Regions from separate parts of the Deinococcus sedimenti genome, predicted to be linked through region 1. Evidence: riboswitches for the same ligand, from Rfam matches in the RefSeq annotation. Region 1 holds a riboswitch; each other region holds the start of a gene.

The links. Region 1 has a riboswitch for cyclic di-GMP ahead of IEY69_RS14025 (hypothetical protein). Riboswitches for the same ligand answer to the same signal wherever they lie in the genome.
Region 2: linked by a shared signal. The riboswitch ahead of IEY69_RS17955 (Ig-like domain-containing protein) and the one ahead of IEY69_RS14025 (hypothetical protein) in region 1 are both predicted to bind cyclic di-GMP.
Region 3: linked by a shared signal. The riboswitch ahead of IEY69_RS03385 (glycoside hydrolase family 16 protein) and the one ahead of IEY69_RS14025 (hypothetical protein) in region 1 are both predicted to bind cyclic di-GMP.

Annotation. Positions count from the first base shown of each region.
Region 1 covers NZ_BMQN01000007.1:74,703-84,150, forward strand. The annotation lists gene IEY69_RS14010 (T9SS type A sorting domain-containing protein) at 1-436, opposite strand, end outside; gene IEY69_RS14015 (DUF11 domain-containing protein) at 437-3,325, opposite strand; gene IEY69_RS14020 (DUF11 domain-containing protein) at 3,462-5,453, opposite strand; gene IEY69_RS14025 (hypothetical protein) at 5,484-5,975, opposite strand; cyclic di-GMP riboswitch class II at 6,028-6,113, opposite strand; gene carA (glutamine-hydrolyzing carbamoyl-phosphate synthase small subunit) at 6,246-7,430, opposite strand; gene IEY69_RS14035 (hypothetical protein) at 7,505-9,172, opposite strand; gene IEY69_RS14040 (N-acetyltransferase) at 9,238-9,448, opposite strand, start outside.
Region 2 covers NZ_BMQN01000016.1:19,552-28,999, reverse strand. The annotation lists gene IEY69_RS17980 (cytochrome P450) at 1-627, opposite strand, end outside; gene IEY69_RS17975 (winged helix-turn-helix domain-containing protein) at 709-1,362, shown strand; gene IEY69_RS17970 (zinc-dependent alcohol dehydrogenase family protein) at 1,376-2,416, opposite strand; gene aguB (N-carbamoylputrescine amidase) at 2,530-3,417, opposite strand; gene IEY69_RS17960 (MBL fold metallo-hydrolase) at 3,547-4,461, shown strand; gene IEY69_RS17955 (Ig-like domain-containing protein) at 4,594-4,980, opposite strand; cyclic di-GMP riboswitch class II at 5,045-5,129, opposite strand; gene thrC (threonine synthase) at 5,550-6,992, shown strand; gene IEY69_RS17945 (sensor domain-containing diguanylate cyclase) at 6,996-8,459, opposite strand; gene IEY69_RS17940 (hypothetical protein) at 8,488-8,652, shown strand; gene IEY69_RS17935 (hypothetical protein) at 8,655-8,816, shown strand; gene IEY69_RS17930 (potassium channel family protein) at 8,838-9,448, shown strand, end outside.
Region 3 covers NZ_BMQN01000001.1:682,133-691,580, forward strand. The annotation lists gene IEY69_RS03370 (N-acetylmannosamine-6-phosphate 2-epimerase) at 1-84, opposite strand, end outside; gene IEY69_RS03375 (SEL1-like repeat protein) at 503-1,633, opposite strand; gene nagZ (beta-N-acetylhexosaminidase) at 1,797-3,263, shown strand; gene IEY69_RS03385 (glycoside hydrolase family 16 protein) at 3,550-4,317, opposite strand; cyclic di-GMP riboswitch class I at 4,330-4,404, opposite strand; gene IEY69_RS03390 (glycoside hydrolase family 26 protein) at 4,945-5,835, opposite strand; gene IEY69_RS03395 (glycosyltransferase family 2 protein) at 6,202-7,473, shown strand; gene IEY69_RS03400 (hypothetical protein) at 7,473-7,967, shown strand; gene IEY69_RS03405 (DegV family protein) at 7,999-8,865, opposite strand; gene IEY69_RS03410 (NAD(P)-dependent oxidoreductase) at 8,862-9,448, opposite strand, start outside.

The sequences.
Region 1 (9,448 bases):
ACGTCAGGCGCAGCGCGAAGGTGTTCTTGCCGTTGCCCTGGGTGCGCACGCGCAGGGTGTACGTCCCGGCCTTCAGGTCGCTGTTCAGGAAGGTCTGCCAGTCCTGCGCGCCCTGCCCGAACTCCTGCTGCCGCACGACCTGACCGTCCGCGTCGATCAGCGTGAAGGTGCTGCCGACCGGGGCCTTGGGGGTGCTGGGGTCGTAGTTCTCGTCGCCGTACTGGTCGGGCGTGCGGTAGTCGGCAGGGTCGAACTGCGCGCCGTACACGTCGAGTTGCACGCGTGAGCTGACGCCCACGACCAGGCGCAGGTCCTGATCGCCGACGGTCCACATCAGCTTGTCGCCGACGGAGGTCAGGGGGAGCGAGGTGGCGATTTCCTGCGCGGCGGCCGTTCCCAGCAGGGCCGCGGTCAGGGTGGTGAGGGCGCGTTTCACTCAGTACCTCCAGTGGGCGGCCGGGTCGGTCACGGCGCCCTTGAGATCCCCGGTCCAGCGGAAGCGGTAGGTCAGGACGCGCTCCCCGGCGGGCAGGGTGGTGAAGGTCAGGGCGTTCTGCCCGTCGAGCAGCGTGGCGCCCTGCGGGAGGGGATCGTTCAGGTCGACGCCGCTCAGGTCGGCGCTGGCGCCCAGGGTCAGCTGCACGAGGTACACCCCGGCCTCCTGCTCGAACACCTGCTTGCGGACCGTGAGGGTCTGCGCGGCGCTCAGGGGCAGGGCGCTGGTCACGCGCAGGGTGGTGTCGCGCGTCACGGCGATCTCGCCGGCGTCGGGGGCCAGCGGGAAGTCCACGCTGGTCAGGCTGCGCACGTAGACCAGTCGGCTGCCGGGACGTCCGGCGTCCTGCGGGACGTTCAGCGGCTGGTAGGCGACGCTGCCAGGGTCGAGGCGCAGCGCGGCCTCACCTTCGAAGAGGTTGCGGAAGTGGTAGCGGCCCTGCGTGTCGGTCAGCGCCACGCGCCCCCCGGCCAGGATCACGCGGGCGTTCATGACCGGCACGTCCACGGCGCGGTCATAGATCCCGTTGCGGTTGACGTCCTGGAACACGTAACCCACGAGGTCGGCGGTGTTCCGGCCGAAGATCAGCGGGTCGATGGTGTTCGCGGCGGTGCTGGGGGGCGTTTTCGTCTCGCCGTTGTTGCTGACGGCGGTGGCGATGGCGCTGTTGCGGATCTGCGTGCCGGCTTCGGGCGTGACGACCGCGTCGAAGGTGACCACGGCGCTGGCGCCCGGGGCCAGGCCGGGAATCTCCCAGACGTAGGTGCGGCCGGTGACGGTGGGGGTGATCTCGCTGCCGTTCAGGCGGCTGCTGCCGTCCACGTACGTCAGGCCGGCGGGCAGGGTGTCCTGCACCGTGACGGTGTCCAGCGTGCCGGTGGCGCTGCGGTTCGTGACGGTGAAGGTGTAGGTGATGGTCTGGCCGTAGGCGACCACGGCGGGGCTGCTGGTCTTGACCATGGTCAGGTTGCTGCTGCGGAACACGCCGTTCACGACCGGGTTGCTGGGCACGGGGTCGGGCAGTTCGCTGCTGCCCACCGTGAAGGTGTTCAGGACGCGGGCCCCGTCGGGGGTGTCCTGCGGCACGCGGGCGTTCAGGGTCAGGTCGAGGCTCTGGCCGGGGTCCAGGCGGGCCAGGCGCCACACGACCGTCTCGCCCTCCAGGGTGCCGCCCTGGTCGGCGCTGATGAACTCCAGCAGCTCGGTGCGGGTCAGGGTGCCGCTGGCGTCGAGAATCTGGATGGCGCGCAGGTTGTCGCGGATCTCGACGTTCGTCAGCGCGAAGCTCTGGGTGTTGGTGAGTTTCAGGTGGTAGGTCAGGACCTGTCCGGGTTCCACCAGTCCGCTCAGGGTGCCGCTCTTGACGGGGTTCAGGGTCAGGGGCGCCACGGCGGTCAGGATGTCGACGGTCAGGTTGTTCGCGGCGCCGCGGCTGCTCTGGGCGGTCAGGACGGCGCGCAGGGCCTCGGTGGCGGAGCTGACGTTCGCGCGGGTGGGCACGTAGCAGGCGTTGAAGTCCCGGGTGCCCTGCGGCGCGAGGTCCGGCACGCGGAACGGTTCGGTGATGGGCGTGCCGTCGCGTTCGGTGAAGCGCAGCGTGCCCTCGCCGATCTCGATGCGGCCGGTGATGGTCAGGGTGTCGGGGCGGTCCCCGAGGTTCTGCGCGGTGTGCGGGAAGCAGACTTCGGTGTTCAGCAGCGCGTTGGGTTTGACCTGCCGGTCGTCGGCGCTGAGTTCACCGCCGGGCTGCGCCTGCGGGTTGCCCAGTGGGCCCAGCGCGATCAGCGGCTGGTAGCGCAGGGTCACGTCGGCCGGGGCGTCCACCGTGACGTCGCCGCTGCGCAGCTGCGCCACGTTGCGGCGGCTTCCGGTCACGCCGTCCGGGGTGCGCAGCGCGAAGGTCAGGGTCAGGGTCGCGCCGGGCGCCAGCGAGTCCACGCGGGCGCGCACGCCGCTCACCGGGCTGGGTTCACTGGCCTGCCAGGGCTGACCGGCGCCGGCGCGGTACTCGGTGGTGGCGGTGGGGGCGGCGCTGCCGCTCAGGCGGGCGCTGCCGCTGACGAACACGAAGTCGCGCAGTTCGGGCGTGTCGAGCAGGTCGGTGATCGTCACGGCGCGCGAGGCTCCGTTGCCCGCGTTGCGGGCGGTCAGGGTGACGGTGGTCACGTCGCCGGGGCGCAGCGCGGCGGGCGTGAAGGTCTTGTCGAGCGTCAGGGTGGGCGGGTCGCCGACGTTGATGCGGGCCACGTTGTTGTCGTCGGTTTCGCCGCTCAGGCCCTGCGCGTTCGTGCCGCAGCGGGCGATCAGGTTCGGGTAGGCGCTGCCGCGGTCACTGGCCTGGGTGGTGGCCCGCACGAGCAGCGCCGCGCTCGCGTCGGCGTCCAGGGTCAGGCTGGTCAGGGCCGGTTCGTCCGGGTCGATCTGCCCGTTGCCGTTGGCGTCGCGGTGCAGGCTCAGGTCGCCGGGCGTGAACTGCGAGACCACGTCGGTGGGCACGCTGAGGTTCACGGTGTTCGCGGCGTTGCCGGTGTTGGTCAGCACGTAGCGCAGCAGGGTGGTCTCGCCGGGCAGCAGCGCGGCGCTCTGACCGGGCTGCGCCACGCTGCCGTTGGGCAGGGCGCTGACCGAGCACACGGCCTGCACGGTGGTCGTGACCGGCGGGGTGGGCACGCGCACGGGCGGCTCGCCGGGCGGCGTGAACTCCAGGGTCGCCTGGTTCTGGATCACGGTGCCGGCGGGGGTGCCGGCCGCCTGGGCCGCGCCGGACAGGGCCGGGGTCAGCGCCAGGGCCAGACTGGTCAGCAGCTTGAGCAGAGGGGGGTTTCGCACGGGGCCTCCCGGAGGTGAGGGCACAAATGGAGGAGTCTGATGTTGTGGGCGGACAGGGGAGGAAAAATGCGGCCGGGGGTCTCCCCTGCCCGGTGGGGCGCGCCCACGCAACGGGGTGGGCGCGCCTGGGGGATGGTTACTTGACGGTGACGACGAACGTGCCGGTGATGGTCTGGCCGGGGGTCAGGATGTCGCCGGTGTCGATGGTGCCGTTGCCGTTGGTGTCCACGCCGGCGTACACGGTCACGCCGGCCGCCTGGGGCGCGGCGATGGGCGTGCCGCTCCAGCTGGTGCCATTGGTGGAGTACAGGATGGCGCCGGTGGCGGTGCTGCGTGCCATGAAGCTGACGAAGGTGGTGTTGGCGGGCAGGGTGTCACGGATGAACACCTTGGTGACGTTGGCGTTGCTGGTGTTCTTGCCGACGATGGTGTAGGTCAGCGTGTCGCCGGGTTTCGCTTCGGCCTTGTCGACGGTCTTGGTGGGCGCGGCGACCGGGGTCTTGCCGACCAGGACGGTGTCGTTGGGGTCCTTGACCTCCACGCCGGTGGTGGGGGATTTGGCGGTCTGGTTCAGGGTGATGGTCTGCGCGGCGGCGGCGCAGGGCACGTCGACGGCGGCGATCAGTTTCAGTTCCGCGCCGGCGGCGAGCGGGCCGGTGTCGGCGGTGCCGTTGCCGTTGGTGTCGGTCAGGGGGGCCTCGCCGCTGTCCAGGGCTTTGTTGCCGTTCGCGTCGATGAAGTACTTGACGGTCACGGTCACGGTGGTGCCGTCAGTCAGTTTGATGGGCGCGGTGCCGCTCACGTCGAAGGTGTCGGTGGCGCTGCCCAGGTTGGCGATCTCCATGGCGACCGTGGCGCGGATGTCGGGGCTGCCGGCCGTGCAGGTGGCGGGCGGGATGATCGGGCTGCTGGGGCTGCCGGGCTGGCCCGCCTCGGGGGTGCCGGGCAGGGCGGGGTCGCCGCCGGGGGTGGGGGTGGGGTTCCCGAAGGACAGGCCGGGCAGGTTCACGATGTCCCGGGTGTCGTCTTTTCTGCTGGTGTCGTTGCTGCTGGTGCTGATGACCGTGACGGTGGGGGGCGTCGCGGGGTTGGTGGGCAGGCCGCCGGCAGTGAAGGTGACCTTGACCAGCAGGTTGGCGGTCTGGCCGGGAGTCAGGCTGCCCACGTCCGGCACGCCGTCGCCGTCCGTGTCGGGCAGCGGGGTGCCGTCGGTTTTGAAGAGCGTGACGGTCGTTCCGGAGGGGAAGCCAGCCAGGGCAGTGGTGATGTCGAACACGTCGGGGCGGTTGCCGGTGTTCTGGACGGTGTTCGTGAAGGTGATGGCCGTGGTGGTGGTGGTGGCCTGCGCGGTCTGCGTGTCGCTGGCGCTGGGGGTGATGGTCACGCCCTCGGGGCTGGCGTAGGCGGGCGTCACGGGGGTGCCGTTGCCGTCCGGGTCGGCCTTGGGTCCGATGACGGTGGCGTCCTTGCGGTCCACGGTGGTGACGTTGGAGTTGTTGGCGTCGCGCGGGACGCTGGGGTCGTTGTTGAAGGCCGGGTTGTCCTGGCGGGTGCCGGTCGGGTCCGCGCCGTACTTGTCGGCGTTGGTGGCCGCGGCGGGAATCACGTACACCTGGAAGAACTTGACGGCGGCGTCCTGGTTCACGCCGCTGATGCCGGTGATGGGTGTGGCGGCGGTGATCTCGGCGAGGCTCAGGGTGCCGTCGCTGTTGGTGTCGGCGCTGGCGGGGTAGAACGTGACGCTGGTGGGGGTCTTCACGGCGCTGGTGGGGTCGGGGGTGTTGGTCAGCGTGTAGGACTCGTTGGGGACGTTCCCGGTGTTGGTCAGCGTGTAGGGGAAGACCACGGTGTCGCCGGGGCGGGCGGTGGCGGTCTGGCCGGGCTTGGTGTAGTCGGGGGTGGTGACGACGGCGCTGGCGTCGTTCGGCACGATGGTGAAGCTGGGCACCGGCAGCACGGTGGTGGTGACGGGGTTGGAGGGGATGGGTGGGGTGGGGGTGGTGCTGCCTTCGGGGGTGAAGACGATCTCGGCGGTGTTGGTGATCACCGTGCCGGCGGCGGTGCCGGCCGCGTGCGCGGTGCTGGCGGCGAGGGCGATCAGGGCGGTCAGGGTCCAGTGCTTCTTCATGTGCTTCCTCCGGGAGGGGGCGGGGGGGGGTTACTTGACTTTCACGCGGAAACTGAACTTCAGCGTCTCGTCCGGGTTCATGCTGGTCAGGGTCCAGCGGACGTTGGTGTAGGTGGTGGGGGGTGCGGGTTGCTGGCGGGTGACGCTCTGGCCGTTCTCGGTGGTGGTGACAGTGCGTCTGGGCTGCGCGCTGAAGGTCTTGCCGCCGTCAATGGAGTAACTGACGGTCCAGCGGTCTGTGGCGGGGGTGGTCAGGACGCTGAATTCGGTGCCGCGTGGGATGGGGACGTTGACGTTCAGCTGGCCCAGGCGGCGTCCGGAGACGTTGCGCAGCGTGACCTGTTCGCGCAGGACGTCGCCGGGCAGGACGGTTTTGGGCGAGTCGATGATCGTCTCGACGGTTTTGCCGCTGCTGTCGGTGCTGCGTTTGACGAGGTCCTGGGTCAGGGTGAAGGTGACGTTGGGGCTGGACTGGGCGCTGGCCGCCGTGAGGAGCAGCAGGGGCAGAATGAGGCGCTTCACTGCGGGGGGACCTCCAGAGACAAAAAATTGACCGACAGCTGGGGGATCTCTCCCGCCGTTCTGTCGGTCGCGCCACTCGCTCCTCATCTGGCTTAGGCGCCCGTGTGCGCCAGATGATTCATTGCTCCTGAACATCTGTTGGCCCGGGGACCGTCCCCGAGGATGTTCGGTTTACCTCACCATGCTGACGCGCCTGTCACTGACCGCGCGGGCATTATGAAATTTCTCACCTTTTCATCGTGCCTATCATTCCGTCCGCGTGGTCATTTGTCAAACGCCCAGGCGGCCCGCGCTGGCCTTCGCCACGGGGGTCCCGCTGCCCCCATCGAAGGCGTCGATCTCCTCGATGAAGCGGTCGAACAGGTAGCGGCTGTCGTGCGGCCCCGGGCTGGCCTCGGGGTGGTACTGCACGGAAAACACCGGGTAGCGGCTGTGCGCCATGCCTTCCAGGGTACCGTCGTTCAGGTTGATGTGGGTCGGCACGAAGGCCCCGTTGGGGATCGAGTCGATGTCCACCGCGTACCCGTGGTTCTGGCTGGTGATCTCCACGTTGCCCGTTAACAGATTCTTCACAGGCTGGTTGCCGCCGCGGTGCCCGAACTTCATCTTGAAGGTCCGCCCGCCTGCCGCGAGACCCAGGATCTGGTGCCCCAGGCAGATGCCGAAGGTGGGCAGCAGGCCCATGAGTTCCCACGCGGTCTTATGCGCGTACTCCAGCGGGGCGGGGTCGCCGGGGCCGTTGCTGAGGAACAGGCCGTGCGGTTGCAGCGCCATGATCTGCGCGGGGGTGGTGTGCGCTGGCACCACGATCGGCTCGATGCCGACCTCGGCGAGGCGCTCGATGATGGTGTGCTTGATCCCGAAGTCCATCAGGACCACGCGCTTGCCGTGCCGCAGGGTGGGGAACGCGTAGGGCAGCGCGGTCGTGACCTCGCGGGTCATGTCGTGCCCGTCGATGTCCTGGTGGTCCAGGGCGCGCTGCACGTACATCTGCTCCTCGGCGGGCGTGAACTCGCCGTACGGATCTTCCGGGTGTGTGTAGCTGCGGTGCGCGATGACGCCCTTGACGACGCCGCCCGTGCGCAGGCGGCGCACCAGCGCGCGCGTGTCGATCCCCTGGATGCTCACGACGCCGTACTGCTGCATGAACGCCTCGAGGGACTGCTGCGCGCGGTGGTTGCTGTACTCACCGCTGAACTCGCGGCTGATGAAGCCGCGCACGTAGGGCTTGTTGCTCTCCATGTCGTAGATCGCCACGCCGTAATTCCCGACGTGCGGGTACGTGATGGTCACGATCTGCCCGTTGTACGAGGGATCGGTCATGATCTCCTGGTACCCGGTCATGGAGGTGTTGAACACCACCTCGCCCACGGTCTCGCCGCGGTGCCCGAACGCGTACCCGCGGTACACGGTGCCGTCTTCCAGGGCCAGGATGGCCCGTTCTTTCCTGATCATGCTTCCTCCATTCGCGCCTCTCCGGACGCGTTTCATGGCTCAGCTCTGCGCGGCACCGTGGCTCCCCCGGGGGGTCACCAGCGGTAACGCACGCTCGCCTTGCCGATAATGACATTCCCCGCAACGGACCGCTGTGAGGTCGTTCCGTCAAACCGGTTGATGAGGTCCGCCGCGCCCGTCATGGCCCCGGCGAACATGCCGCTCAGTGCCTTGTCGCCGCTCAGTTCCCTGGGCAGCATCCCGGCGAGGTCCTGCGCCTTCAGGTCCGCCGGGTTGGGCTGGTACGACCAGCCCGCCGAGCCCTGCAGGGTCAGGCCCGCCGCGCGGAACGCCGCGTCGTCCGCCAGCACGGGACCGTCCGCCAGCGCGGCGTCCAACGCGTCCTGGCTGAACGCGGTGATCAGGTACTCGCCCCGGAAGGCGTACACCATCTTCAGTCCGGCCAGCACCTCGTCCAGGCCCTCGCTGGCCCCGGCCATGCCCGCGCCGAGCATCAGGGCGCGGGTGTCCACGTCCGCCATGGCGTCGTCCATCAGGGTGTCCATGCCGGACTTGGCCAGGGACTTCACGGTGCCGCGCAGGCCGTCCAGGGCGTCGTTCACGCTGCGGGCGTACTCGGGCAGGTGCGCGTCGGCCGCCGCGCGGTCCGTGACCCGCTGGTACGACACGGTGGTCGCCAGGGACGCCAGCGGGTCCTCCTGGTTCAGCCCGGCCTTTAGGCCGCTCGCCAGCGTGACCTGCGCGCACTCGCCCCCCAGGTAGCGCCCGGCCTGCTCCAGGTGACTGGCAAGCTGGCTGTCGGTCAGGAACCCGAACGGTTCGAGCAGGTCCACGCGGGTCAGCCAGCGGCCCAGGTAGGCGCCGGTGTCGGGGTGGCAGGCGGTCGCCTGCACGGCCTCGGCACTGGCGGGAATCACGCCCTGCACCTCGAAGTCCGTGGTGTCGAGCAGGATGCGCGCCAGCGGTTTATCCTTGCCCGCCTGGTTCACGACCTGCGCGCTGGCGGTCGTCCAGCCGCCGGCGGTGGTGGTCAGGCCGCCCGCAACCTGCCCCAGGGTGTCCAGGGCGTCCACGACCGGCGACAGCAGGCGGGGCAGCATGACCTGCGCCAGCTGCGAGCGCAGGACCTTCGCGGCGGCGCTGAAGTTCGCGTACAGGCCGAGTTCCTGCGTCCCTGCCGCGCGCTGCGCCGCCGCGTACGGCGCGGACGCCGCCAGGGTCGGGGCGGCCTTGCCGCTCAGGCGGCCCAGGTACGCCATCAGCAGGGCCTTGTCGCTCGACACATACACCAGCCCGTTCGAGGCGCCCGCGAACATCCCGTCCACGCGGGAGAAGGTGTAGCGGCCCACGCGCGCGCCGGGCTTGTCGGGCAGCATCTCGCCGAGCATCTCGTTCGTCAGGGCGCCCGAGCGGGTCACGGCCAGCAGCGCGGGTTCGAAGGTGCCCTTCTTCCCCTGCACGGTGAACACCCCGGCAATCCCCTCGCGGCCCAGCGAGTCGCCCAGCACCGCCTGCGCGACGCCGAGCATGCTCCCGGCGTCGTCCTCGCCCAGATCGGCGGCCGTCAGCACGCGTTCCACAACACCACTGAACCGTTTGAAGGCAGGCGCGGCGTTACGGGTTTCCAGGGTCAGGAGCGCCCCGGCGGGCAGGCCCTCGGCCAGGGGGCGGACGGTCTGCGCGTGGGCAGCACCGGCAGTCAGAAGGGCGGAGACGGTCAGGACGGGAATCAGTCGAGTCACGCCCGCGAGCTTATCCTCCCCCCCAGATGGGTGGTGCCTCACGTGCGGCGCGCCTCCCCATCCCGTCACCGCAGCTCCCGGTACATGGCGATCTCGTTGCAGTTCTCGAAGAACGCGCAGCGCTGGCATTCACTCCAGACCTTCGGGTGCAGGTTCGTCTTCTCGATGCGGGTAAACCCGCACTTCTCGAAGAAGCCCTGCTGGTACGTCCACGCGAACAGCGCGGGCAGGTCGATCGCGCGGGCCTCCGCCTCGCACGCCGCCACGAGCTGCTTG
Region 2 (9,448 bases), on a different contig from region 1:
CGTGCGGAAGTACCCGCGCATCTCCTGCGCGTCCGCTTCCAGGCGGGCCATCAGTTCGGGGCTGCCGGTTTCCCCGGCGAGCAGGTCGGCGACGCTCTGCGTCCAGCGGATGAATTTCGCCTCGTCCTCGCCGCGCAGGCCCAGCATGTGCATGATCACGCGCGCGGGCAGCGGCGCGGCCAGTCCGGCCACCAGGTCCACCTCCCGGTCCGTGGGCAGGGCGTCCAGCAGGGTGTTCACCTGCGCGCGGATCAGGTCGCGCTGCTCGGCGACGACGCGCGGCGTGAACGCGGCCTGCACCAGTCCCCGCAGCCGCGCGTGCGACACGCCGTTGTGGAACAGCATCATGGGTTGCAGCAGCCGCAGGCTGGCCGTGTCGGCGGGCACCTGCGAGATGATCGCCCCGCTGCGCGCCGCCGGGGAGCGCAGCACCGCGCTGTTCAGTGCGTGCGACGTGGCGAACGCCGCGCCCCACCCGACCGGACTGACCACGCCCGACGGGTCAAGCCCGCGGATCGCCTCGTACGTGGGGTGCGGGTCGCGGGCGGTGTCCGGGTGCATCAGGGCCTGCACGGTCGCCTGCACACGCTGCTGCTCTGCACTCAGGGTCGGCATGGGAGTGGTCATGCCTCAGGGTGCCCACGCCTCTACTCGACCTGCAAGACAGAACGTCGAGTAGACCCAGCGCGGGCGCGGTACGCTGCGCGCATGCCGCGAACCTGGACGCGCCTGGACGAGCCGGGTGGCGTGCGGCTCGTCCTGCACCCCGACTACTCGCACCTCCTGGCCCTGCTGATGACCCGCGAGTGGACCGCCACCGAACTCGCCCGGCACCTGCACCGCCCCCTGAACGCCACGCACCACCGCCTCACCCGACTGAAACGCGCCGGGCTGGCCGTCACGCGCGCCGAACCCCGCCGGGGCCGCCCCGTGCAGCACTACCGCGCCGTCTCCGACGCGTTCCTGATCCCCTACCACCGCACGGGCCTGGGCAGTCTGGAGGACCTGATCGGCCTGCACGAGGACACCTTCAACGCGGTCTTTCACCGCGCGGTCGTGCAGGCGGGCCTGCCGCTCGTGCAGCGCGAGGAGGACATCGCCGTGCGCCTGTACACCACGCCCGGCGGCACCCTGATGGACATCACGCCCCGCGCCGGAAGCTTCGACCTGCTCGACCTGCTGCACGACGACGCCCCGGTCCTGACCGCCAACTGGGGCGTCCTGCACCTCACCCGCGACGAAGCCAAGGCCCTGCAACGCGACCTGCAGGCCCTCCTGACCCGCTACGGCGCGCGCGGCGGCCCCGACGCGTACCTGTACCGCCTGAACCTCGCCCCGGCCAGCGGCGCAGAGGACCTCTGACAACAGTGGGCTGTCAGAAGCGGTCGATGACGCTCACGCCCGTCCCGGCGAAGCGGTCCATGGTCACCAGCGCCTCGATCCCCTCGGCCAGCGTGAGGCGCGCGCCGATCAGCTCGGCGGGGCGCAACTGCCCGGACTCGATCAGGCCCAGCATCTCGGGGTAGGTGTGGGCGGCCATGCCGTGACTGCCGTAGAGCTCCAGTTCACGGGCGATCACGGCGTCCATCGGCAGGGCCGGGCGGCTCTGGTCGCCCAGCAGCAGGCCCACCTGCACGTGCCGTCCGCGGCGGCGCAGGTTCGCCACCGAGTTGAACGCCGTCTGCGGGTGCCCCAGCGCGTCCAGCGACACGTGCGCGCCGCCCCCCGTGTGATCCAGCACGGCCTGCACGGGGTCGGGCACGAGGCGGCTGTTCACGGTGACCTCCGCGCCCAGCTCGCGCGCGCGGGTCAGTTTCGCGTCGTCGATGTCCACCGCGATCACGCGCGCCCCCAGCGCCCGGCCGATCATCACGGCGGACAGGCCCACGCCGCCGCAGCCGTGCACGGCCAGCCACTCGCCGCCCCGCACGCGGCCCTGCTGCGCCACCGCCCGGAACGACGTGGCGAAGCGGCAGCCCAGGCTGGCGGCCGTCACGAAATCCAGGCTGTCCGGCAGGCGCACCAGGTTCTGCTCGGCGTAGTGGATGCCCACGAACGGCGCGAACGATCCCCAGTGCGTGAATCCCGGCTGGAACTGCCGTTCGCACACCTGCTGGTGCCCGGCGCGGCACTCCGCGCAGCGGCCGCAGCCGGCCACGAACGGCAGCGTCACGCGGTCCCCGGGCCGCCACGAGCGGACGTCCGCGCCGACCGCGACGACCGTCCCCGCGATCTCGTGACCGGGCACGTGCGGCAGGCGGATGTCGGGGTCGTGGCCCATCCAGCCGTGCCAGTCGCTGCGGCACACGCCGGTCGCGCCGACCTCCAGCACCACGCCGTCCGGGATGGGCACCGGGTCCGGGACCGTGCGGAGCTCGGGGCGGATCTGGAACTGCTCGTACACGGCGGCGCGCATACTCGCACGCTACCAGCGGTCCGGGCCGGGCGGCCCGGGGGTGAATGGACAGCGGAGTGAATGGACAGCGGGACGTGGCCAGTCCGGCGCGTCCCACTGACCGGTACGGGGGCTCAGCCGCGCCGGGTGACGCCGTCGGTCGTCAGGAGGGGGCCGTACAGTTCGGGGCGGCGGTCGCGGAAGAAACCCATGCCCGCGCGGAACTTGCGGGCTTCACGCAGGTTCAGGGTGTGCAGGAGGGGGCCTTCCTCGGTGTCGCCGAACTCCGCGACCAGCTCGCCGGTGTAGTCGCTGATGAAGGTGTGCCCGTAGTACGTCTGCTCGAGGTCCCCGACGCGTTCGGTGCCGATGCGGTTCGCGGCGGCGACGTACGTGCTGTTGCTGACGGCGTGCCCGATCATGGCCCGCTGCCACATGTGGTGACTGTTGGGGGATTCCACCTCGGCGGGTTCAGACCCGATCGCGGTGGGGTACAGCAGGAAGTCCGCGCCCTGCAGCATCATCACGCGGGCGGTTTCGGGGTACCACTGGTCCCAGCAGATGCCGACGCCCACGCGCCCGAAGCGGGTGTCCCACACTTTGAAGCCGGTGTCGCCGGGGTTGAAGTAGTACTTCTCCTCGTAGCCGGGCCCGTCGGGGATGTGCGTCTTGCGGTAGTTGCCGAGCAGCGTGCCGTCGGCGTCGATGCACACGAGGCTGTTGTAGTGTGCCTGCCCGGCCTTCTCGAAGTACGACAGGGGCAGCACCACGCCCAGTTCGCGGGCCAGTTCCTGGAAGCGGCCCACGAACGGGTGGCCTTCCAGTGGGTGGGCGAGGTCGAAGTACTCCTCGCGTTCCACCTGGCAGAAGTACAGGTTCTCGAACAGTTCGGGCAGCAGGATCACCTGCGCGCCCTGCGCGGCCGCGTCACGCACGTGCGAGGCGGCGCGGCTGACGTTGTCTTCCAGCTGATCGGTGACGTGCATCTGCACGACGGCCAACTTCACGGTCTCGGGGCTCATGACCCCCACGCTACCGGATGCCCCGGCGGGGAATGGTGCGCGCCAACGGTTCGTGAACCCGGCCCGACGTGCACCACGCCGCCCAGGCAGGTCCGGGCCGGGGCGGCCACGGTCGGCGCAGAATGCCGTGTGCCCCAGTCCTTCATTCAGCCCACCCCGGTCGCCCCGTTGACCCCCGATCAGTTCACGGTGGTCCTGCTGGGTACCGGAACGCCCCGCGCCTACCCCGGCGCCGCCAAACCGGCCGTCGCGGTCGTGGCCGGGGGGCAGATCCTGCTGTTCGACTGCGGCGGCGACACCACCCGGCAGCTGATCGAGTCGGGGCTCATGCCGCAGCGCGTGCGGGACGTCTTCTTCACGCATCACCACTACGACCACAATGCAGGCTTCCCGGACCTGTTCATCAGCAGCTGGCGCACCCACGTGGGCGTCATCCAGGGTCGGTCTCAGCCCATGCGGGTGTACGGGCCCAGCCGCACCCGCGACATCATCGGGACGTTCCATGACGCGCTCGCGTACGACCGGGAACTCCGCGTGGCGTACAACAGGTCCGAAGCGGCAGGTGCCGAGGTGGAGTACACCGAACGCAATGCTGGCCTGATGTTCGACGAGGGCGGCGTGCAGGTCACGGCCTTCGAGGTCGATCACCGTCCCGTGACGCCCGCCCTCGGGTACCGCATCGAGTTCGGTGGGCGGCGCGTCGTGATCAGCGGCGACACGCGCCCCGTGGCCGCCACCGCGCAGCACGCCTGGCAGGCCGACCTGCTGATTCATGACGCCTATCAGCCGCAGTGGCTGGCGGACCTCGCCCGGGAGAATCCCGAGCAGGCCGTGCAGGTCACCAACCCGGCCAAGTACCACACCACCACCCTGGAAGCGGCGCAGCTGGCCCGGGACGCTCAGGTCCGGCACCTGGTGCTGACCCACCACATTCCGGTGCCGCAGGCGACGCCCGCAGCTGAAGCGGCGTATACCGCCGGAATGGCGGAGCTGTACCCAGGGCGCATCACGGTCGGGCGGGACCTGATGCGCTTCGACCTGTAGGTACCGGCAGGAGGTGCGGGCAGGCGGGGCCGTTCCGAGCTGCGGGCGGAGGGTCGGCCAGAATCGTCTCGTCCGGGGGGTGCGGGTCAGAGCCGCGCGGCTGCCGGATGGGGGATGTCGAGGCCGCCGGGCCTACTGACCGATGTTCACGTGGAACGTCTGGGTCTGTTCGGTGACGTTCTGCGCCTGGTCGTACACGCGGACGGTGACCTTGTGCTCGCCGTTGCTGCTCGCCTCGAAGTACTTCGCGTAGGAGTTGTACGCGGTCGGGTCGTCCACGAAGGTTTCCCCGTCGATCAGCAGGACCACGCGGGACACGGTGGTGTTGTCCTGGGTGGCCAGGCGGAAGAACACGTTGCCCTTCTCCTTCAGCGTCTGGGGGCTCATCACCATGGAGACCTTGGGGGCCTGCGTGTCCACGCGGGTGCCGGTGGACTGCGCGGTGGTGCTGGGGGTGGAGGGACCGCCGCAGCTGGTGGCCAGCACGGCAACAAGGGCAGAGAGCAGGAATGCACGCATGGAGAACTCCTCCTGCGACGTCGTCGCAGTTGGTGGGTCCAACCTCCAGCTCAGGCTGAAGGCATGGTCGAAAAGCCGGTCGCACCACTGGCTCCACGTGTCCCAGGTGCCCGCATACAGGACCACGCTTCAACGCCTCTTCTCGCCCGTTGTTTCCCGTAGCGAGTGAAGTCATGATGCCTGCGTGCGCCCTTCGGGCCTGTCACACCTGCATGCATGAACCGCGCCTAAGCGGTCTCCTCAAGGGCCGCTGAAGGCCGCGCGCGACCCTCCCCCCACCCCCCCGGGGGGCGTGGCGGTACTCGAATGCGGCTGGCACGCTGCGCAGCGTGCGGCCCGGTGCAGATCCGGAGGGTGTGAAGCATGAGAACCCCGGGGGGAAGGCCGGGCCGCGGAATGACTGGGCGCCGGGTCAGTTCTCCGGACGTCTGTGACAGAGTTGTAAGACGCGGGGTGTCACGCGGATGAAGGTCCGGTGGAGTGCCCTAGCTGCCGGTGGACTCTGCCCGGACCCGGCTCGCTAGAGTGACGGCACGCAAGTCGCCCACCGCGTGGGCGCGGGAGGACCCATGAAGTACGTTTCCACGCGCGGCGCGCGCGACCTCGGCCACTTCTCGGACGTGCTGCTGTCCGGCCTCGCCCCGGACGGTGGGCTGGCCATGCCCGAATCCATTCCCACGGTCACGCCCGCGCAGCTGGAGGCGTGGCGCGCCCTGAGTTACGCCGACCTCGCCTACGAGGTCATGCGCCCCTTCATCACGGACATCCCCGGGGAGGACCTGCGCCGCCTGCTGCGCGACACGTACACGGAAGAGGCCTTCCACAGCGCCGAGATCACGCCCGTCACCCCGCTGGGTGAGGCTGGCCCGGACGGAGGTGGCCTGTACCTGCTGGAACTGTCGAACGGGCCGTCCCTGGCGTTCAAGGACATGGCCATGCAGTTCCTGGGGCAGGTGTTCGAGTACGTGCTGGAGGCCCGGGACGAGCGGGTCAACATCCTGGGCGCCACCAGCGGCGACACCGGCAGCGCGGCCGAGTACGCCATGCTCGGCAAGGCCCGCGTGAACGTCGTGATGCTCTCCCCGCACGGCCGCATGAGTGCCTTCCAGCAGGCGCAGATGTTCAGCCTGCAGGAGGCGAACATCTTCAACCTGGCCGTGGAGGGCGTCTTCGACGACTGCCAGGACCTCGTGAAGGCTGTGAACGCCGACGCGGACTTCAAGGCCCGCTATGACATCGGGGCCGTGAACTCCATCAACTGGGCGCGGGTGCTGGCGCAGGCCGTGTACTACTTCCGGGCGTACCTCGCCCTGAACCTCCCCGCCGGGGCGGAGGCGGACTTCAGCGTGCCGTCCGGGAACTTCGGGAACGTGTTTGCCGGGTACCTCGCCAAACGCATGGGCCTGCCGGTCGGGCAGCTGATCGTTGCCAGCAACGAGAACGACGTGCTGCACGACTTCTTCAGCGGCGGAACGTACCACGTCCGCCCCGCCGACCGGGTCGCGGTGACGAGCAGCCCCAGCATGGACATCGGCAAGGCCAGCAACTTCGAGCGCTACCTGTACCTGATCGCCGGTGCGGACGCCGTGCAGACGCGCGGCTGGTGGGACGAGGTCGGCCAGAGCCGCCCCGTCGCCCTGAGCGGCACGCCCCACTGGGACGCGGTGCAGGCCAGCGGCTTCCGCAGCGGGCGCAGCACCCACGAAGACCGCCTGCGCACCATCCGTACCGTGTTCGAGTCGTACGGCCGCCTGATCGACCCGCACACCGCCGACGGCGTCCTCGTCGGGCAGGCCTACCAGCGGCCCGGGGTGCCCATGATCTGCCTGGAAACCGCGCTGCCCGCCAAGTTCGAGGCGACCGTGCAGGAGGCCGTGGGGCACACCCCGGGGCGCCCCGCGCGCTTCGACGGGATCGAACAGGCTCCGAAACGCTTCCAGGTCATGCCCAACGACGTCGGTGTCCTCAAGGCGTTCATCGCCGCGAACCTCACCCCGAGAGAACTCGCCTGATCCTTACCCGGCGTCCGGCGTGGACGGCGCCGGATCCGGGGCGACCTCCACCCGGTTGCGGCCCCGCTGCTTGGCAAGGTACAGCGCCTGATCCGCCCGCGTCAGGACGCTGCCCGCCGTGTCCCCGGTCCGCGCGCCACTCACGCCCACGCTGACCGTCACGTGTACCCCCGGCACGCCGGTCGGCAGGTCCTCGACCGCCGCCCGCACCGCCTGCGCCACCGGCACGCCCGACGCCACGTCCCCCGGCAGCAGCAGGATGAACTCCTCGCCCCCCCAGCGGGCCAGCAGGGCGCCGCCCGGCAGCGCCGCCTGCGCCGCCCGCGCCACGCGCCGCAGCACCTCATCCCCGGCCGGGTGCCCGTACCGGTCGTTGATCACCTTGAAGTGATCCAGATCGAACAGGGCCAGCGTGACCGGCACGCCCGACGCCAGCGGCCGCGCCAGCGCCGCGTCGAACGCCGCGCGGTTCGGCAGGCCCGTCAGCGGATCGGTCAGCGCCGCGCGGCGCAACTGCGCCCGGTCGCGCGCCACGGTCGGCAGCACCACCGCCAGCACCAGCCCCGTGGCGAGCAGACCGATCAGCAGGTTCAGCAGCAGCACGTTCCGCAGGGGCGTCAGGGCGCGCGTCTCGTTCTGCTCGATCAGCAGGTACCAGCGCAACTCCGGAATGAACCGCGCGTTCACCTGATACCGCGCGGCCGCAGCGTCGTACGTCAGCCGCTGCGGCCGCGCGGACCCCGTGAAGATCAGCGGCGCGATCTCCCGCAGACCAGGCCGCTGCCGGATGTTCTGCCCCACGCCGCCCCGACTGTCGAGCATCACGTCCCCCCGCTCGTTCACGAAGTACGCCCGCCGCTGGAACTCCACATCGTACGACCTCAGCAGCTGCCGGATGTTGTCCAGCGTCAGCCCCACCCCGGTCACTGCCAGGAACGACCCGTCCGGCGCGAGCAGCCGGTAGTTCACGAACACCAGCGGCTGACGGCCATACGCGGGATTCACGTCCACGTTCAACTCGTACGGGGCCCGCAGGTCCCGCACGCGAGCAAACCACGCGTCCTGCGGGTCGTCCGCCCGGACCGTCTTCACCAGCCCGCGCGGCCCGTAGTAGCGACCCGTGCGGCCCGACACCACGAACGCCGCGCGTGGCGAGTGCTTGCGCTGAATGGCCTGCAGGTACGCCTGAACCCGCCCCGCATCCCGCTCGCCGCCCTGCAACCAGTCGCGCAGGAACGTGTTGTTCGCCATCTCCGACGAGATGAACACCGGCCGCTGAATACCGTTCTGAATCTGCGACGCCACGTTATCTCCGGTCAGCGGCAGCATCTCGTCCGCAATCGTGTGCCGCAACCGCCGCTCCGCCACGCCGTACGACAGCAGGCTGGTGGCCAGGAAGCCGGTGATCAGCACCGCGCTGATCGCCGACAGCAGCCAGCCTCGTCCGTTCGGGTGCGCCCTGGTCATATCTCTGGCGGCCAGTCTACCCGCATGCGTGCTCCGACCCCAGCGCCGCCCGCGCCGTACCCTGACTCTCCCCGGTGGCCGCGTGACCGAGGTGCAGCCCCGGGCCCTGAACGCCGTGACGGCGCCCCGCCCGCAGCCCCGCCCCCCTCTGCGTGATCTGGATGATCAGGGCGACCGGTCGGAACGCCGCTGACCGTGCGCGTGGATCCGGGCGGGACATTGAACCGGCGTGGGCTGCTGGAATCCCGGCTGGACGTGTCAGCGTACCGCCGCTGGATGCGCTGGGCTGCGGTGGCCTTCGGCGCGGCGCTGAGCGGGGGCACGGCCTTCCTGATGGTCAGTGCGATCCTCCGCTGAGCGTCCCTCTACACTTGAGGTATGACCCGTCGCCCTGCCGTGCTGCTGGCCCTGATCGCGGGGCTGGTGGTGTTCGGCACGGTCGGGTACCGCGTGCTGGAGGGCTGGTCGTGGCTGGACTGCCTGTTCATGACGGCCATGACCCTGACGACCGTGGGGTACGGCGCGCCGGGCGAGCTGAACACGGACGGGAAGGTGTTCAGCGTGGTGCTGATGCTGGTCGGGATCGGGCTGATGCTGTACCTGCTGACGCTGCTGGCCGAGACGATGCTGCGCACCGTGACGGACCCGGACGCGGCGCGGCGGCGCAAGGAGAGGAAGATCATGAGCCTGAAGGATCACACGATCGTGTGCGGGTACGGGCAGGTGGGCGAGGCGGTCAGCGTGGCGCTGCGGGGCGCGCGGCGCGAGGTGGTCGTGGTCGATCACCGCCCCGAGCACCTGGAGTGGGCGCAGACGCAGGGCCTGCACACTCTGGTGGGGGACGCCACCGACGAGGACGTGCTGCGCCGCGCCGGGATCGAGCGGGCGGCGTCGCTGGTCACGGTGATCAACAGTGACCCCAGCAACCTGTACGTGGTGCTGTCCGCCAAGGGGTTGAACCCGGCCGTGCGGGTGATCGCGCGGGCCAG
Region 3 (9,448 bases), on a different contig from region 1:
ACCCGTGTCCCGCAGGGGGCTGCCGTCGTCCGCCTGGACACTCACGATCAACGCGCCCCGCAGGCGCTGTAGCACGTCACTCACGCCGGACAGTGTAGGGCCATCAGCTGGAGAAGAGACCCCGTACCCATACCGAGTGGAGTCGGGCAGGCCCTCAACACCACCCATCGTTCGCCATGGACAGCAGAAGTCAGAGCTGTTAAGAGTCACCCTCAACTCCTCTGAATCGAACCCGGCCAGGACCTGAACAGGACAGCGGGTGGAATGGGAGTCAAGGGACGGGGGGTTGAGCCCTCCAGGAATCTGAAAACGCTGTGATTCCTGGTGTCTCGTGAGCCACCGGTCGATACCTCAACTCACGTCGAGAACCCGTCTTTCTCGACTTCAGTCTGCTCGGGTTGAACGGGCATGGGGCAGTCGGCAGAAGGGGATAGGTCCTCGTGACGTCTTCAGTCTCCGTTCTGCCTGACGCTCAGTTGCTGGGAGGTCAGCGGGGTGGGTATCAGCAGGGCCCCTCGGCTGGCACGATCATCATGACCGGGTTCTGAAGCGATGGATATGTCTGCTGCAGGCGTGTCAGATCCTGTTGAGCCGCCGTGAATCCCTGTGCGGCGGCCAGACGCAGCCACACGGCTGCCTGCCCCAGATCTCGCCAGACGCCCTGACCATTGGCATACGCGGCGGCCAGATTATGTTGAGCCTGCGCGAAGCCCTGCTGCGCTGCCCGGGCGTACCAGCAGAACGCCTGGACATCGTTCCGGGGAACGCCACGGCCGTTGGCATACAGCACGCCCAGGTTGTTCTGGGCGATCATGTCGCCCTGCTCGGCGGCCCGGCGGTACCAGCTGGCGGCCAGCGCGTCATCTTGCGGAACGCCCACCCCCCTGGTGTACAGCACGGCCATGTTCAGCTGAGCGGGGATCAGGCCCTGCTCAGCGGCCCGGCGGTACCACTCGGCTGCCTGCGCGTCACTCTGATCCACTCCCTGCGCATTGTCGTACAGCTGCCCCAGCTGCAGTTGCGCTTCCGGGTGGCCCTGCTCGGCGGCCTGCCGGAACCATCGAGCGGCCAGGGCGTCGTCTCTGGGAACGCCCTGACCATCGTGATACAGAACACCCAGGTTGAATTGCGCCAGGATGTGACCCTGCTCGGCCGCCTTCCGGAACCACACGGCGGCCTGAGCGTCGTCCTGCGCAGTACCCTGAGCAGTCAGGAACAACACCCCGAGGTTGAACTGCGCGCTGGCGTGACCCTGCTCGGCCGCCCGGCGGTACCAGACGGCAGCCAATGTCGCGTCAGGCGTCACCCCACGGCCTGTCATATACATCGTCGCCAGCCAGAATTGGCCAGCCGCGTCCCCAGCTTGAGCCGCGTCCGTGAATTCCCGGACAGCCTCAGCGTATGATCCCGTGCGGTACAGGCCGATGCCGTCCTCCACGGACGCTCCCGCGGTGGTGCTCAGAACTGCCCAGAGCGCCACTATCCATGTGTATCGCTTCTTCATCAGGTGTCCTCCGTTCAGGGCTGCGTTCTTCCATGCTGCAACGACAGTATCGGCAGCGTGAACTCGCTGATGATGTCCCCCGTCGGGTGGGCATGCATGTCGTGGACTGGACACATGACGTGTGGTCACGGGCTGCACTATAGAAAGGTTTACAAATCTTTCAACCCGAGCGAATGCGAGAAGGAGCAAAGCGGGTTCCGGTCGTGGAGTTGGCAGATCAGTGGTCTTCCGATCTGTCAACGAAACAGATGGAATCCGTGTAAGATGTTGAAATTGCCGTACGCTGGGCGTCGTGAGTCTGACTCTGACAAGCGGCGCGCTGGTGATGGTGGACATTCCCGGCCCCACCCTGGATGACGATACGGTCGCGCATCTGCGCCGCCACAGGATCCGCAGCGTGTGCCTGTTCCGCAAAAATGTGGTTTCCGAGGCGCAACTCTCGGTCCTGTGCGCCGACCTGCGCGCCGTGATGGGCGAGCACGCCCTGATCGCCCTGGACCACGAGGGCGGCGCGATCCTGCGCCCGACGTTCTGGCCGTTCGCGCCAGCTGCCATGAATCTGGGCGCGGCAGGCGACGAGGCGCTGACGGAGGACGTGAGTGCCGCCCTGGCGCGGCAGCTGCGCCGCGTGGGCATCAACTGGAACTTCGCCCCCGTGCTGGACGTGAACGTGAACCCCGCCAACCCCGTGATCGGCGAGCGGGCCTTCGGCGCCGACGTGGGGCTCGTGACGCGCATGGGTCGCGCCGCTCTCTCTGGGCACGACCGGGCAGGCGTCGCCGCGTGCGTCAAACACTTCCCCGGGCACGGGGACACCAGCCTGGACAGCCACCTCGCCCTGCCCCGTGTGGACAAAGCCAGGGAGGACCTGGAAGCCGGGGAGTTCGCACCGTTCCGCGACCTGCTGCCCGTCACGCCCGCCGTGATGACCGCGCACATCATCTACCCGGCGCTGGACCCCGCGCGGCCCGCCACGCTGTCCCGCGCGGTGCTGACCGGCCTGCTGCGCGAGGAGTGGGGTTTCGACGGCGTGATCGTCACGGACTCCATGGGCATGAAGGCCATCGACGACCACTACGGGCGCGGCGAGGCCGGGGTGATGGCCATCCAGGCGGGCGCGGACCTGGTTATGGCCCTCGGCCGCCGCGAGGCGCAGGAGGCGACCCTGAACGCCATCCAGTCCGCCCTTGACAACGGGACGCTGGACGCCACGCAGATGCAGGCCAGCGTGCGCCGCCTGGAAGCCCTGGCCGCCCGCTACCCCGCGCAGGCGGATGCCACCCTGGACCCGCGGGCTGACGCGGCGCTGCTGGAATGTGCCTGGGCGCGCGGCCTGAGTGCGTACCGCGACCCGGTCGCCCCGCCCCCCGGTTCAACGGTGCTGCTGGTCGCGCAGACGAAAGTCCCCCGCGAGAACGTCAGTGAGGCCAGCGTGGACGCCGCAACTCTCGCCGCCGAGCTGAGCGGCGTGTACGAGGTGCAGCTGCACGCCTTCGAGGACCCGGCGGACCTGGACTGGACCGCCCTGCGGGCCCTGGGGCTGCCGGTCATCCTGGCCACCACTTCACGCCACCGCCACGCCGCGCTGCGCGGGACCCAGCCCGATCTGCACCTGGCGCTGTACAACCCCTACGCCGCACTGGACGTGAACGCCCCGGCGGTCCTCACGTACGGATTTCAGCCGGAAGCCCGCCGCGCCGTGCGGCGCTGGCTGACCGGCGACCTGAGAGCGGCCGGTACGCTGCCGTTTCCGGAGTGACCCGGCGTAGCCCGTTCGGCGCACACGGCAACGATACGGACGGCAGGGTTCAGTTCCGTCGGGCGAGCCCATGAGCGCACCACCCACCTGAACTGAATTCTGATGCCAGGAGACCGCGTATCTGAATGGCACCAGGGTCGGTTCTGACGCCGTGGGCTGTGCGCACGGTGCGGGCGGAACCCTGAAACCGCTGCCGTTCTCAGGTGCGCGCTCTGCGGCGCAGCCGTGCGGGTCTGATCGGTTCAGAGGTCTGGCGGGTGTCCCTCGACCCCGCGGACTTCTGCGGTCAGAACGGTTCGAAGCTGATGGAGTCCACCAGCATGTGAACGGTACCGCGCGTGGCGGGGCCGCCCCACGCGGCGCTGTTCGTGGGCCACACGTTCAGCATGATATGAGCGGCGTCCTGCGGGACGTCCTGGGTGGTCTCCCAGACCTTCGAGCCGTTCAGGAAGTACGTGACGCGGTCCGGTCGCCACTCGTACGTCATGGTCTGGAAGGACTGGCCGAACGTGACGCTGGTGGGCAGCACGCCGGACGTCTTGCTGTTCACGGTCCGCCACACGGCGGTGTTCAGCGTCCTGGGCCGGTTCCCTTCGATTTCCAGGTCGATCTCGGTGGCGCTGTCGTTCACGTAACTGAACGCCCCGCTGATGTTCCCGCTGAGGACCTTGCCGCTGCGTGCGGGGTGGGCGCTGGTGCTGGCCGCCCGGAAGCGGTAGGTGTACCGACCGAAGCCGAAGGTCTGGTGGGTCTGCACTTCGGCGGCGCGGGCGCACAGGCCCGTGGCGCAGCTCTGCACCGTCAGGGTGAGCAGCAGGTGGCCGCCCTTCACGCTGACCAGTGCCGGGTCGAACCGGCCGGTCAGGCCGGGCCGCTGCCAGAATCCGCCCCAGCTGGATGGCTCCCAGCGGGCCGTGTCGAGCGTGTCGAACGTTTCGGTCCACGCGGCGCCCGCCGGACGCAGGGAGACGGAAGTGGTCGGCGGGGTCAGATCGTTGCAGGCCACGAGGGACAGGCCCAGCAGGGCGGAACGGACCGTGTGTGCGATAGGCATGCTGAATCTCCCTCTGGTGACCCGGCCAACCCCTTGGGTTCCGTGGCTTTGCGTCACCGCCTTGCGGCGGTTTTGCCCTGAGCATGGGGACACTGGACAGCCTGAAGTGTGTCCGTTGAACTCCGTCAAGTCTCTTACATGAACGTGGACGGCGGCACCCCTGGGCGGGGGCCACCCGGAAGCGGCCGGTGTGGTAGACGCGGACCGCGATGCCCATGGACTATGTGACCGTGGGTGTCGGGGCACTTGAGGGGCGTGCCGTCAGCCCCCCGGCTTGACGTCCACCGCTCGGTTCCTTGGACCCTCGCTGGGCGCGTTTCAGGGAGCCTGGGGATTGCCTCAGTCTCCCTGGAACGCGCTGACAGCAGAGTTCAGAGGTATCGAGGATACCCTCGATACCTCTGAATCGAGCACCTGAGAAAAACAGTGGTTGGAAGTGGAATCGAGGGGCGTGCTCGTGGCCCTTCAATGAAACTGATAACCGCTGTGAGAGGCTGAGGCGCTGCGCAGAGCGGCCCGTCGGAGGACGTGTCAACGCGAGCCCGACTGGGGAGAGTCTCCTGTTCGCTGTCCACCGGGTCGGGTCCCGCCGTTCAGGGACTGGTGGGGTCTGCGTGAAACTGGTCGCTACCGCGTTGTGGGGCAGCGGCGGAAGGCGTTCAGGGCCGGGTCACTGGTCGTGAGGCGCCAGTCGACGCGGCCATCCCTGATGTGAAACCAGAAGGCCCGGCGGATCTGCCCGAATGCGGGTAGCTGCGCGCACATGTCGCGGATCCACGCGGCCTTGTCGCCGCCCTGCTCCACGCTGGCCACCTCGCCCAGCTGGACCGGCTTGGTCCCCGCGACCCTCTTCAGCTCCTGATACGACGCCCCGAACGTGTCACGGAAACTCAGCCAGCGGTTCCAGGCGTTGGTGGTGCCCCAGTTGTACCCGTCCAGGCCGACCTCGTCCACCCAGGCTCCTCCCGGGTACAGGGCGCGGTACGAGCTGGGCATGCCCGGGTACTGGATGTTGGGCGTCCATACCCAGCGCACCGGAGCCCGTTCAGCCCGGAAGACGTTCACGACATGCCGCCACGCCCGGATGAAATCGGCGGACGTGTTGTTGGGACCCAGCTGGTACGCGCCCCAGTTTCCGTTCATTTCCGGCGCGAACGTGATGCGCACCGGCTGACCGGCCTGCCGGACATCCCGGGCGAACCGGCGCAGGTAGGCGTCGTGCCGGCCGGCGGCGATCTCCCGGTACGGAACGCCCCGCAGGGCGCCCGCGACCTGCCTGCGCGGCTGCCAGGAGAGTTCGAGTTCCTTGCCCTGCGCGAGCAGGGTCCGGGCGTACCTCAGGTTGAACGGCGTGGTCCAGTCCTGAAACCAGCGGACCGCGGCGAAGCGGCACCCGACCTTCCGCTCCACGGCGGCCAGGACGGCCGGGCTGTCCACTGTCAGGCCGAACACCCCGCAACTCGGCACCGCGGCCGCCTGCGTGGCTGGGACAGCGCCCGTGAACAGCAGCGCGGCCACAGTGACCGCGGCCCGCCGCCACCTGGCACGAGGCCCGCCTGCAGGCCGGACTGGGGTGGAAACGCTGATGGGTGCGGGCATGTCACGCGCATGATGGCAGTGTTCGGGCCTGGGACGGGCGGTGCCCCCCACGCTGGCCCCCACTGCCTGTAGGTGCGCTGAACCTTGTCCCAGCGTGACACCACCGGGCACTCACGGTGCGTCAGAACCGGACGCCTAGCCTGAACGCAGGGCGTGACCGGACCTCAGGGACGGGCATCCACGCCGAGATACAAGTGCCGGGAGGCGCAGATCCTCGTCTTCGAATCGGTCACCTGAACAGACGAGAGGAGCCAGTGGTGAGACCGCCCCGAGGGAGGCATCACCATGGGCTTTACGACTGTCCTGCCGTCCACCCCGCTGGGTTGGACCCTGTTCATCATTGTGCTTCTGCTGCTGATCAAGGCGGCGCTGACGGTCACGCTCGCCACCGCTCACATCTGGGTCCGGCGCCGCCGCGCCCGCGACTGGCACGGGCGGGACACGCCGGGCGTCAGCGTCATGATCGCGGCGTTCAATGAGGAGGTCGGCATTGCCCAGACCATCCGGTCCGTGCTCGCTCAGGACGGCCCGCCCCTGCAGGTCATTGTCGTGGACGACGGCTCCACCGACCGCACCGCGGCCATCGCCGATGAATTCGCGCGGCGGGACGCCCGCGTGCAGGTGCTGCGCCAGGCGAACGGTGGGAAGGCCAGTGCCCTGAACCGCGCCGCCGCTCACCTGGAGTACCCGGTCGCGGTGAGCGTGGACGCGGACTCCTCGCTGGCGCCGGGCGCGCTGTCGGCCCTGTCGCGCCATTTCCTGAACCCGGCGGTGGGTGCCGTCGCCGGGGACGTGCGGGTGGCCGGCCCGGTCACGTCGCTCACGCAGATGCAGCACCTGGAATACAGCGTCGGGCAGCAGATGGACAAGCGGGCGCAGGACATGCTCGGGGCGGTCAGCGTGGTGCCCGGCGCGGCCGGCGCGTTCCGCACGGACCTGATTCGCCGCCTGCACTACAGCGGCGACACCATCACCGAGGACATGGACCTCACCGTCGCCATCGCCGCGGCGGGCTACCAGGTGCGTTTCGAGCCGGCCGCACTGAGCTTCACCGAGCCGCCCGTCACCCTGCCCGCCATGTGGCGCCAGCGGCTGCGCTGGATGTACGGCACGTTCCAGGTCATGGGTAAGTACCGCCACCTGATCCTGACAGCGCGCGGCGGACGCCTGGGGTGGCTGACCCTCCCGTACGTGCTGCTCTACGGACTGGTGCTGGGCGGAGCCGGACCGCTGTTCGATCTGGCGGCGCTGACCCTGCTGGTCCAGCAGATGAGCGGGGGCTCTGCCCCGCCTGGGGCCCTGGTCCCGCTGCTCGTGAGCATCGGGATCGATGTGCTGGTGGCGGGCGTGGCCCTCGCGCTGGGCCGACAGTCGCTGCGGCCCCTGCTGATCACGCCGACCCAGCGGCTGTTCATGCGGCCGTTCGTGGCCCTGGTGGTTATCGTGACGTGCCTGTCGTTCCTGCGGGGCCGCACCGTCCGCTGGAACAAGATGCCCCGCGTGGGCGTGCACCTGCCCGGCCAGCCGTCCCCGGTGGCCCCGCAGGCGGGCGACTGATGCGTTCGCTCTGCCTGATCCTCCTGCTCGGCAGCGCCGCCGGTGTCCTGGCCGTCTCGGCGCCCACCCCGGCAGCGCCGCTCGGTCAGGTGCTGGCCCGCCAGCAGCTGATCAGCCCGGCGGTGACCACCCGCGGTCAGGCGGCCGGTGAGGTGACCGTGTCGGTGTCGCTGGTGCGGCAGACCGAGGGGCTCCAGGCCCGGGCCACGTTCGGCAGCACCCTGAACGCGGAGGCCGTGGTGAACGGCTCATTGAGCCTTTCGACGCCGGGCGGAGAGGAGCTGGCCCGCAGCAACCCGCGGCAACTGGCCTCCCTGAGTCCGGGTGGCCAGGCGGTGCTGGTGACCCCCTGGAGTGCAGGTGACCTGCCCGTGTGCGTGGACGCCCAGCTGACCGTCTGGAGCGGCCCGGACGCCCCTGGACCGCTCAGGGCCGCCCGGGTGGCCGGGCCGCTTCGTCCGGTGTCGTTCATCGCGCGCGTCTGCACGCCCTGACGGCGGACTGCTCGCGTCCGGACCGCCCGGGTCAGCGTTCCCAGGGCCACGCGCCGGGCGCGGCAGCCAGGCCCAGCGCGCGCGGGCCGACGTGGACACTCAGGACGGGATTCACGCCGGTGCGGTCACTCCACACGATCGGGTGGCGGCCCGCCAGCTGCTCGAGGGCCGCGTCGGCGTCCTCCGGGTGGTTGCCGTACAGCAGCCCCACGCGCAGCGGCGTGCCCTCGCGGAACCGCCGCGTGACCTGCTCGGTCAGCGCCTGGATGGCGCCCCGGTACGAACGGGCGCGGCCGACATTCACGTACGTGCCGGCCGCCTTGTCCACCGTGATCACGGGTTTGAGGTTCAGCAGGCCGCCCAGCGTGGCCTGGACGCGACCGATCCGCCCGCCGCGGCGCAGGTACTCCAGGGTCTCGATGGTGAAGTACAGTTCGGTCTCCTCGTGCACGGCGCGCATCCACTCGCGCGCCTGCTCGGTGCTCCGGCCCTGCCGGGCAGCCGTGACAGCCGCGTGGATCTGGAAGGCCTGCGCGGCGCTCAGGGTGCCGCTGTCGTGCAGGATCACGCGCGGGCCGCCGGGGCCGGTCAGCTGGCGGGCCTGATCGGCGGAGTTGTGGCTGCCGCTCAGGCCCGCGCTGGTCGTGACCGCGAGCACCTCGGGCGTCCCGGCCGCCTGCATGGCGCTCAGCCAGTCCTGCGGGGTGGGCTGCGCGCTGGTGGGGTGCGTCGGGTTCGAGGCCAGCTGCCGGTACAGGTCCTCGCGGCTGATCTCGGTCATGCGGTACGACGTGCTCCCGAAGTTCACGGCAAACGGCGCGACCGGCACGGCGTTGTGCAGGGTGGCGTAGGCGTCCAGGCCGCCGTCAGTCACCACGCCGAAGGAGGGAGCGGTCACTTCAGCACCGTGTCATTCATGGACTCGATCAGCTTCAGGGCGGCGGTGTGGTCCTCGGCGTCTCCCACGACGCGCTGTGCGCCGCGCAGCAGGTCCGCGACCTGGGCCAGGACCGGCGCGCTGCCCTGCACCGACTGCGTGAGGTCCACCGCGATCCCGGCGTCCTTGGCCAGCAGGCCCAGCGCGAACGTGGCGGGGAACTCGCGGGTCAGGACGCGCTGCGGGATGAGGTTCTCGCTGGCGTTGCTGCGGCCGCTGCTGGCGTTGATTACGTCCAGCGCCGCGCCGAGATTCACCCCGGCGCGACCCAGGATCGCCAGTCCCTCACCGGTGGCCCAGAGGGTCACGCCCAGCAGCGCGTTGTTCACCGCCTTCACGGAGAAGCCCGCGCCGGTTCCGCCCACGTGCACGACCTTCCCGGCGAACGCCAGGTGCGGCCGGACCCGGTCCAGGGCGTCGGGGTCGCCGCCGACCATCACGGTCAGGCGCCCGGCCTGTGCGCCGGCCGTCCCTCCGCTGACCGGCGCGTCGAGAAAGGTCACGCCCGCGCGGTTCAGGTCGTCGGCCTGCCGGGCGGCGGCGT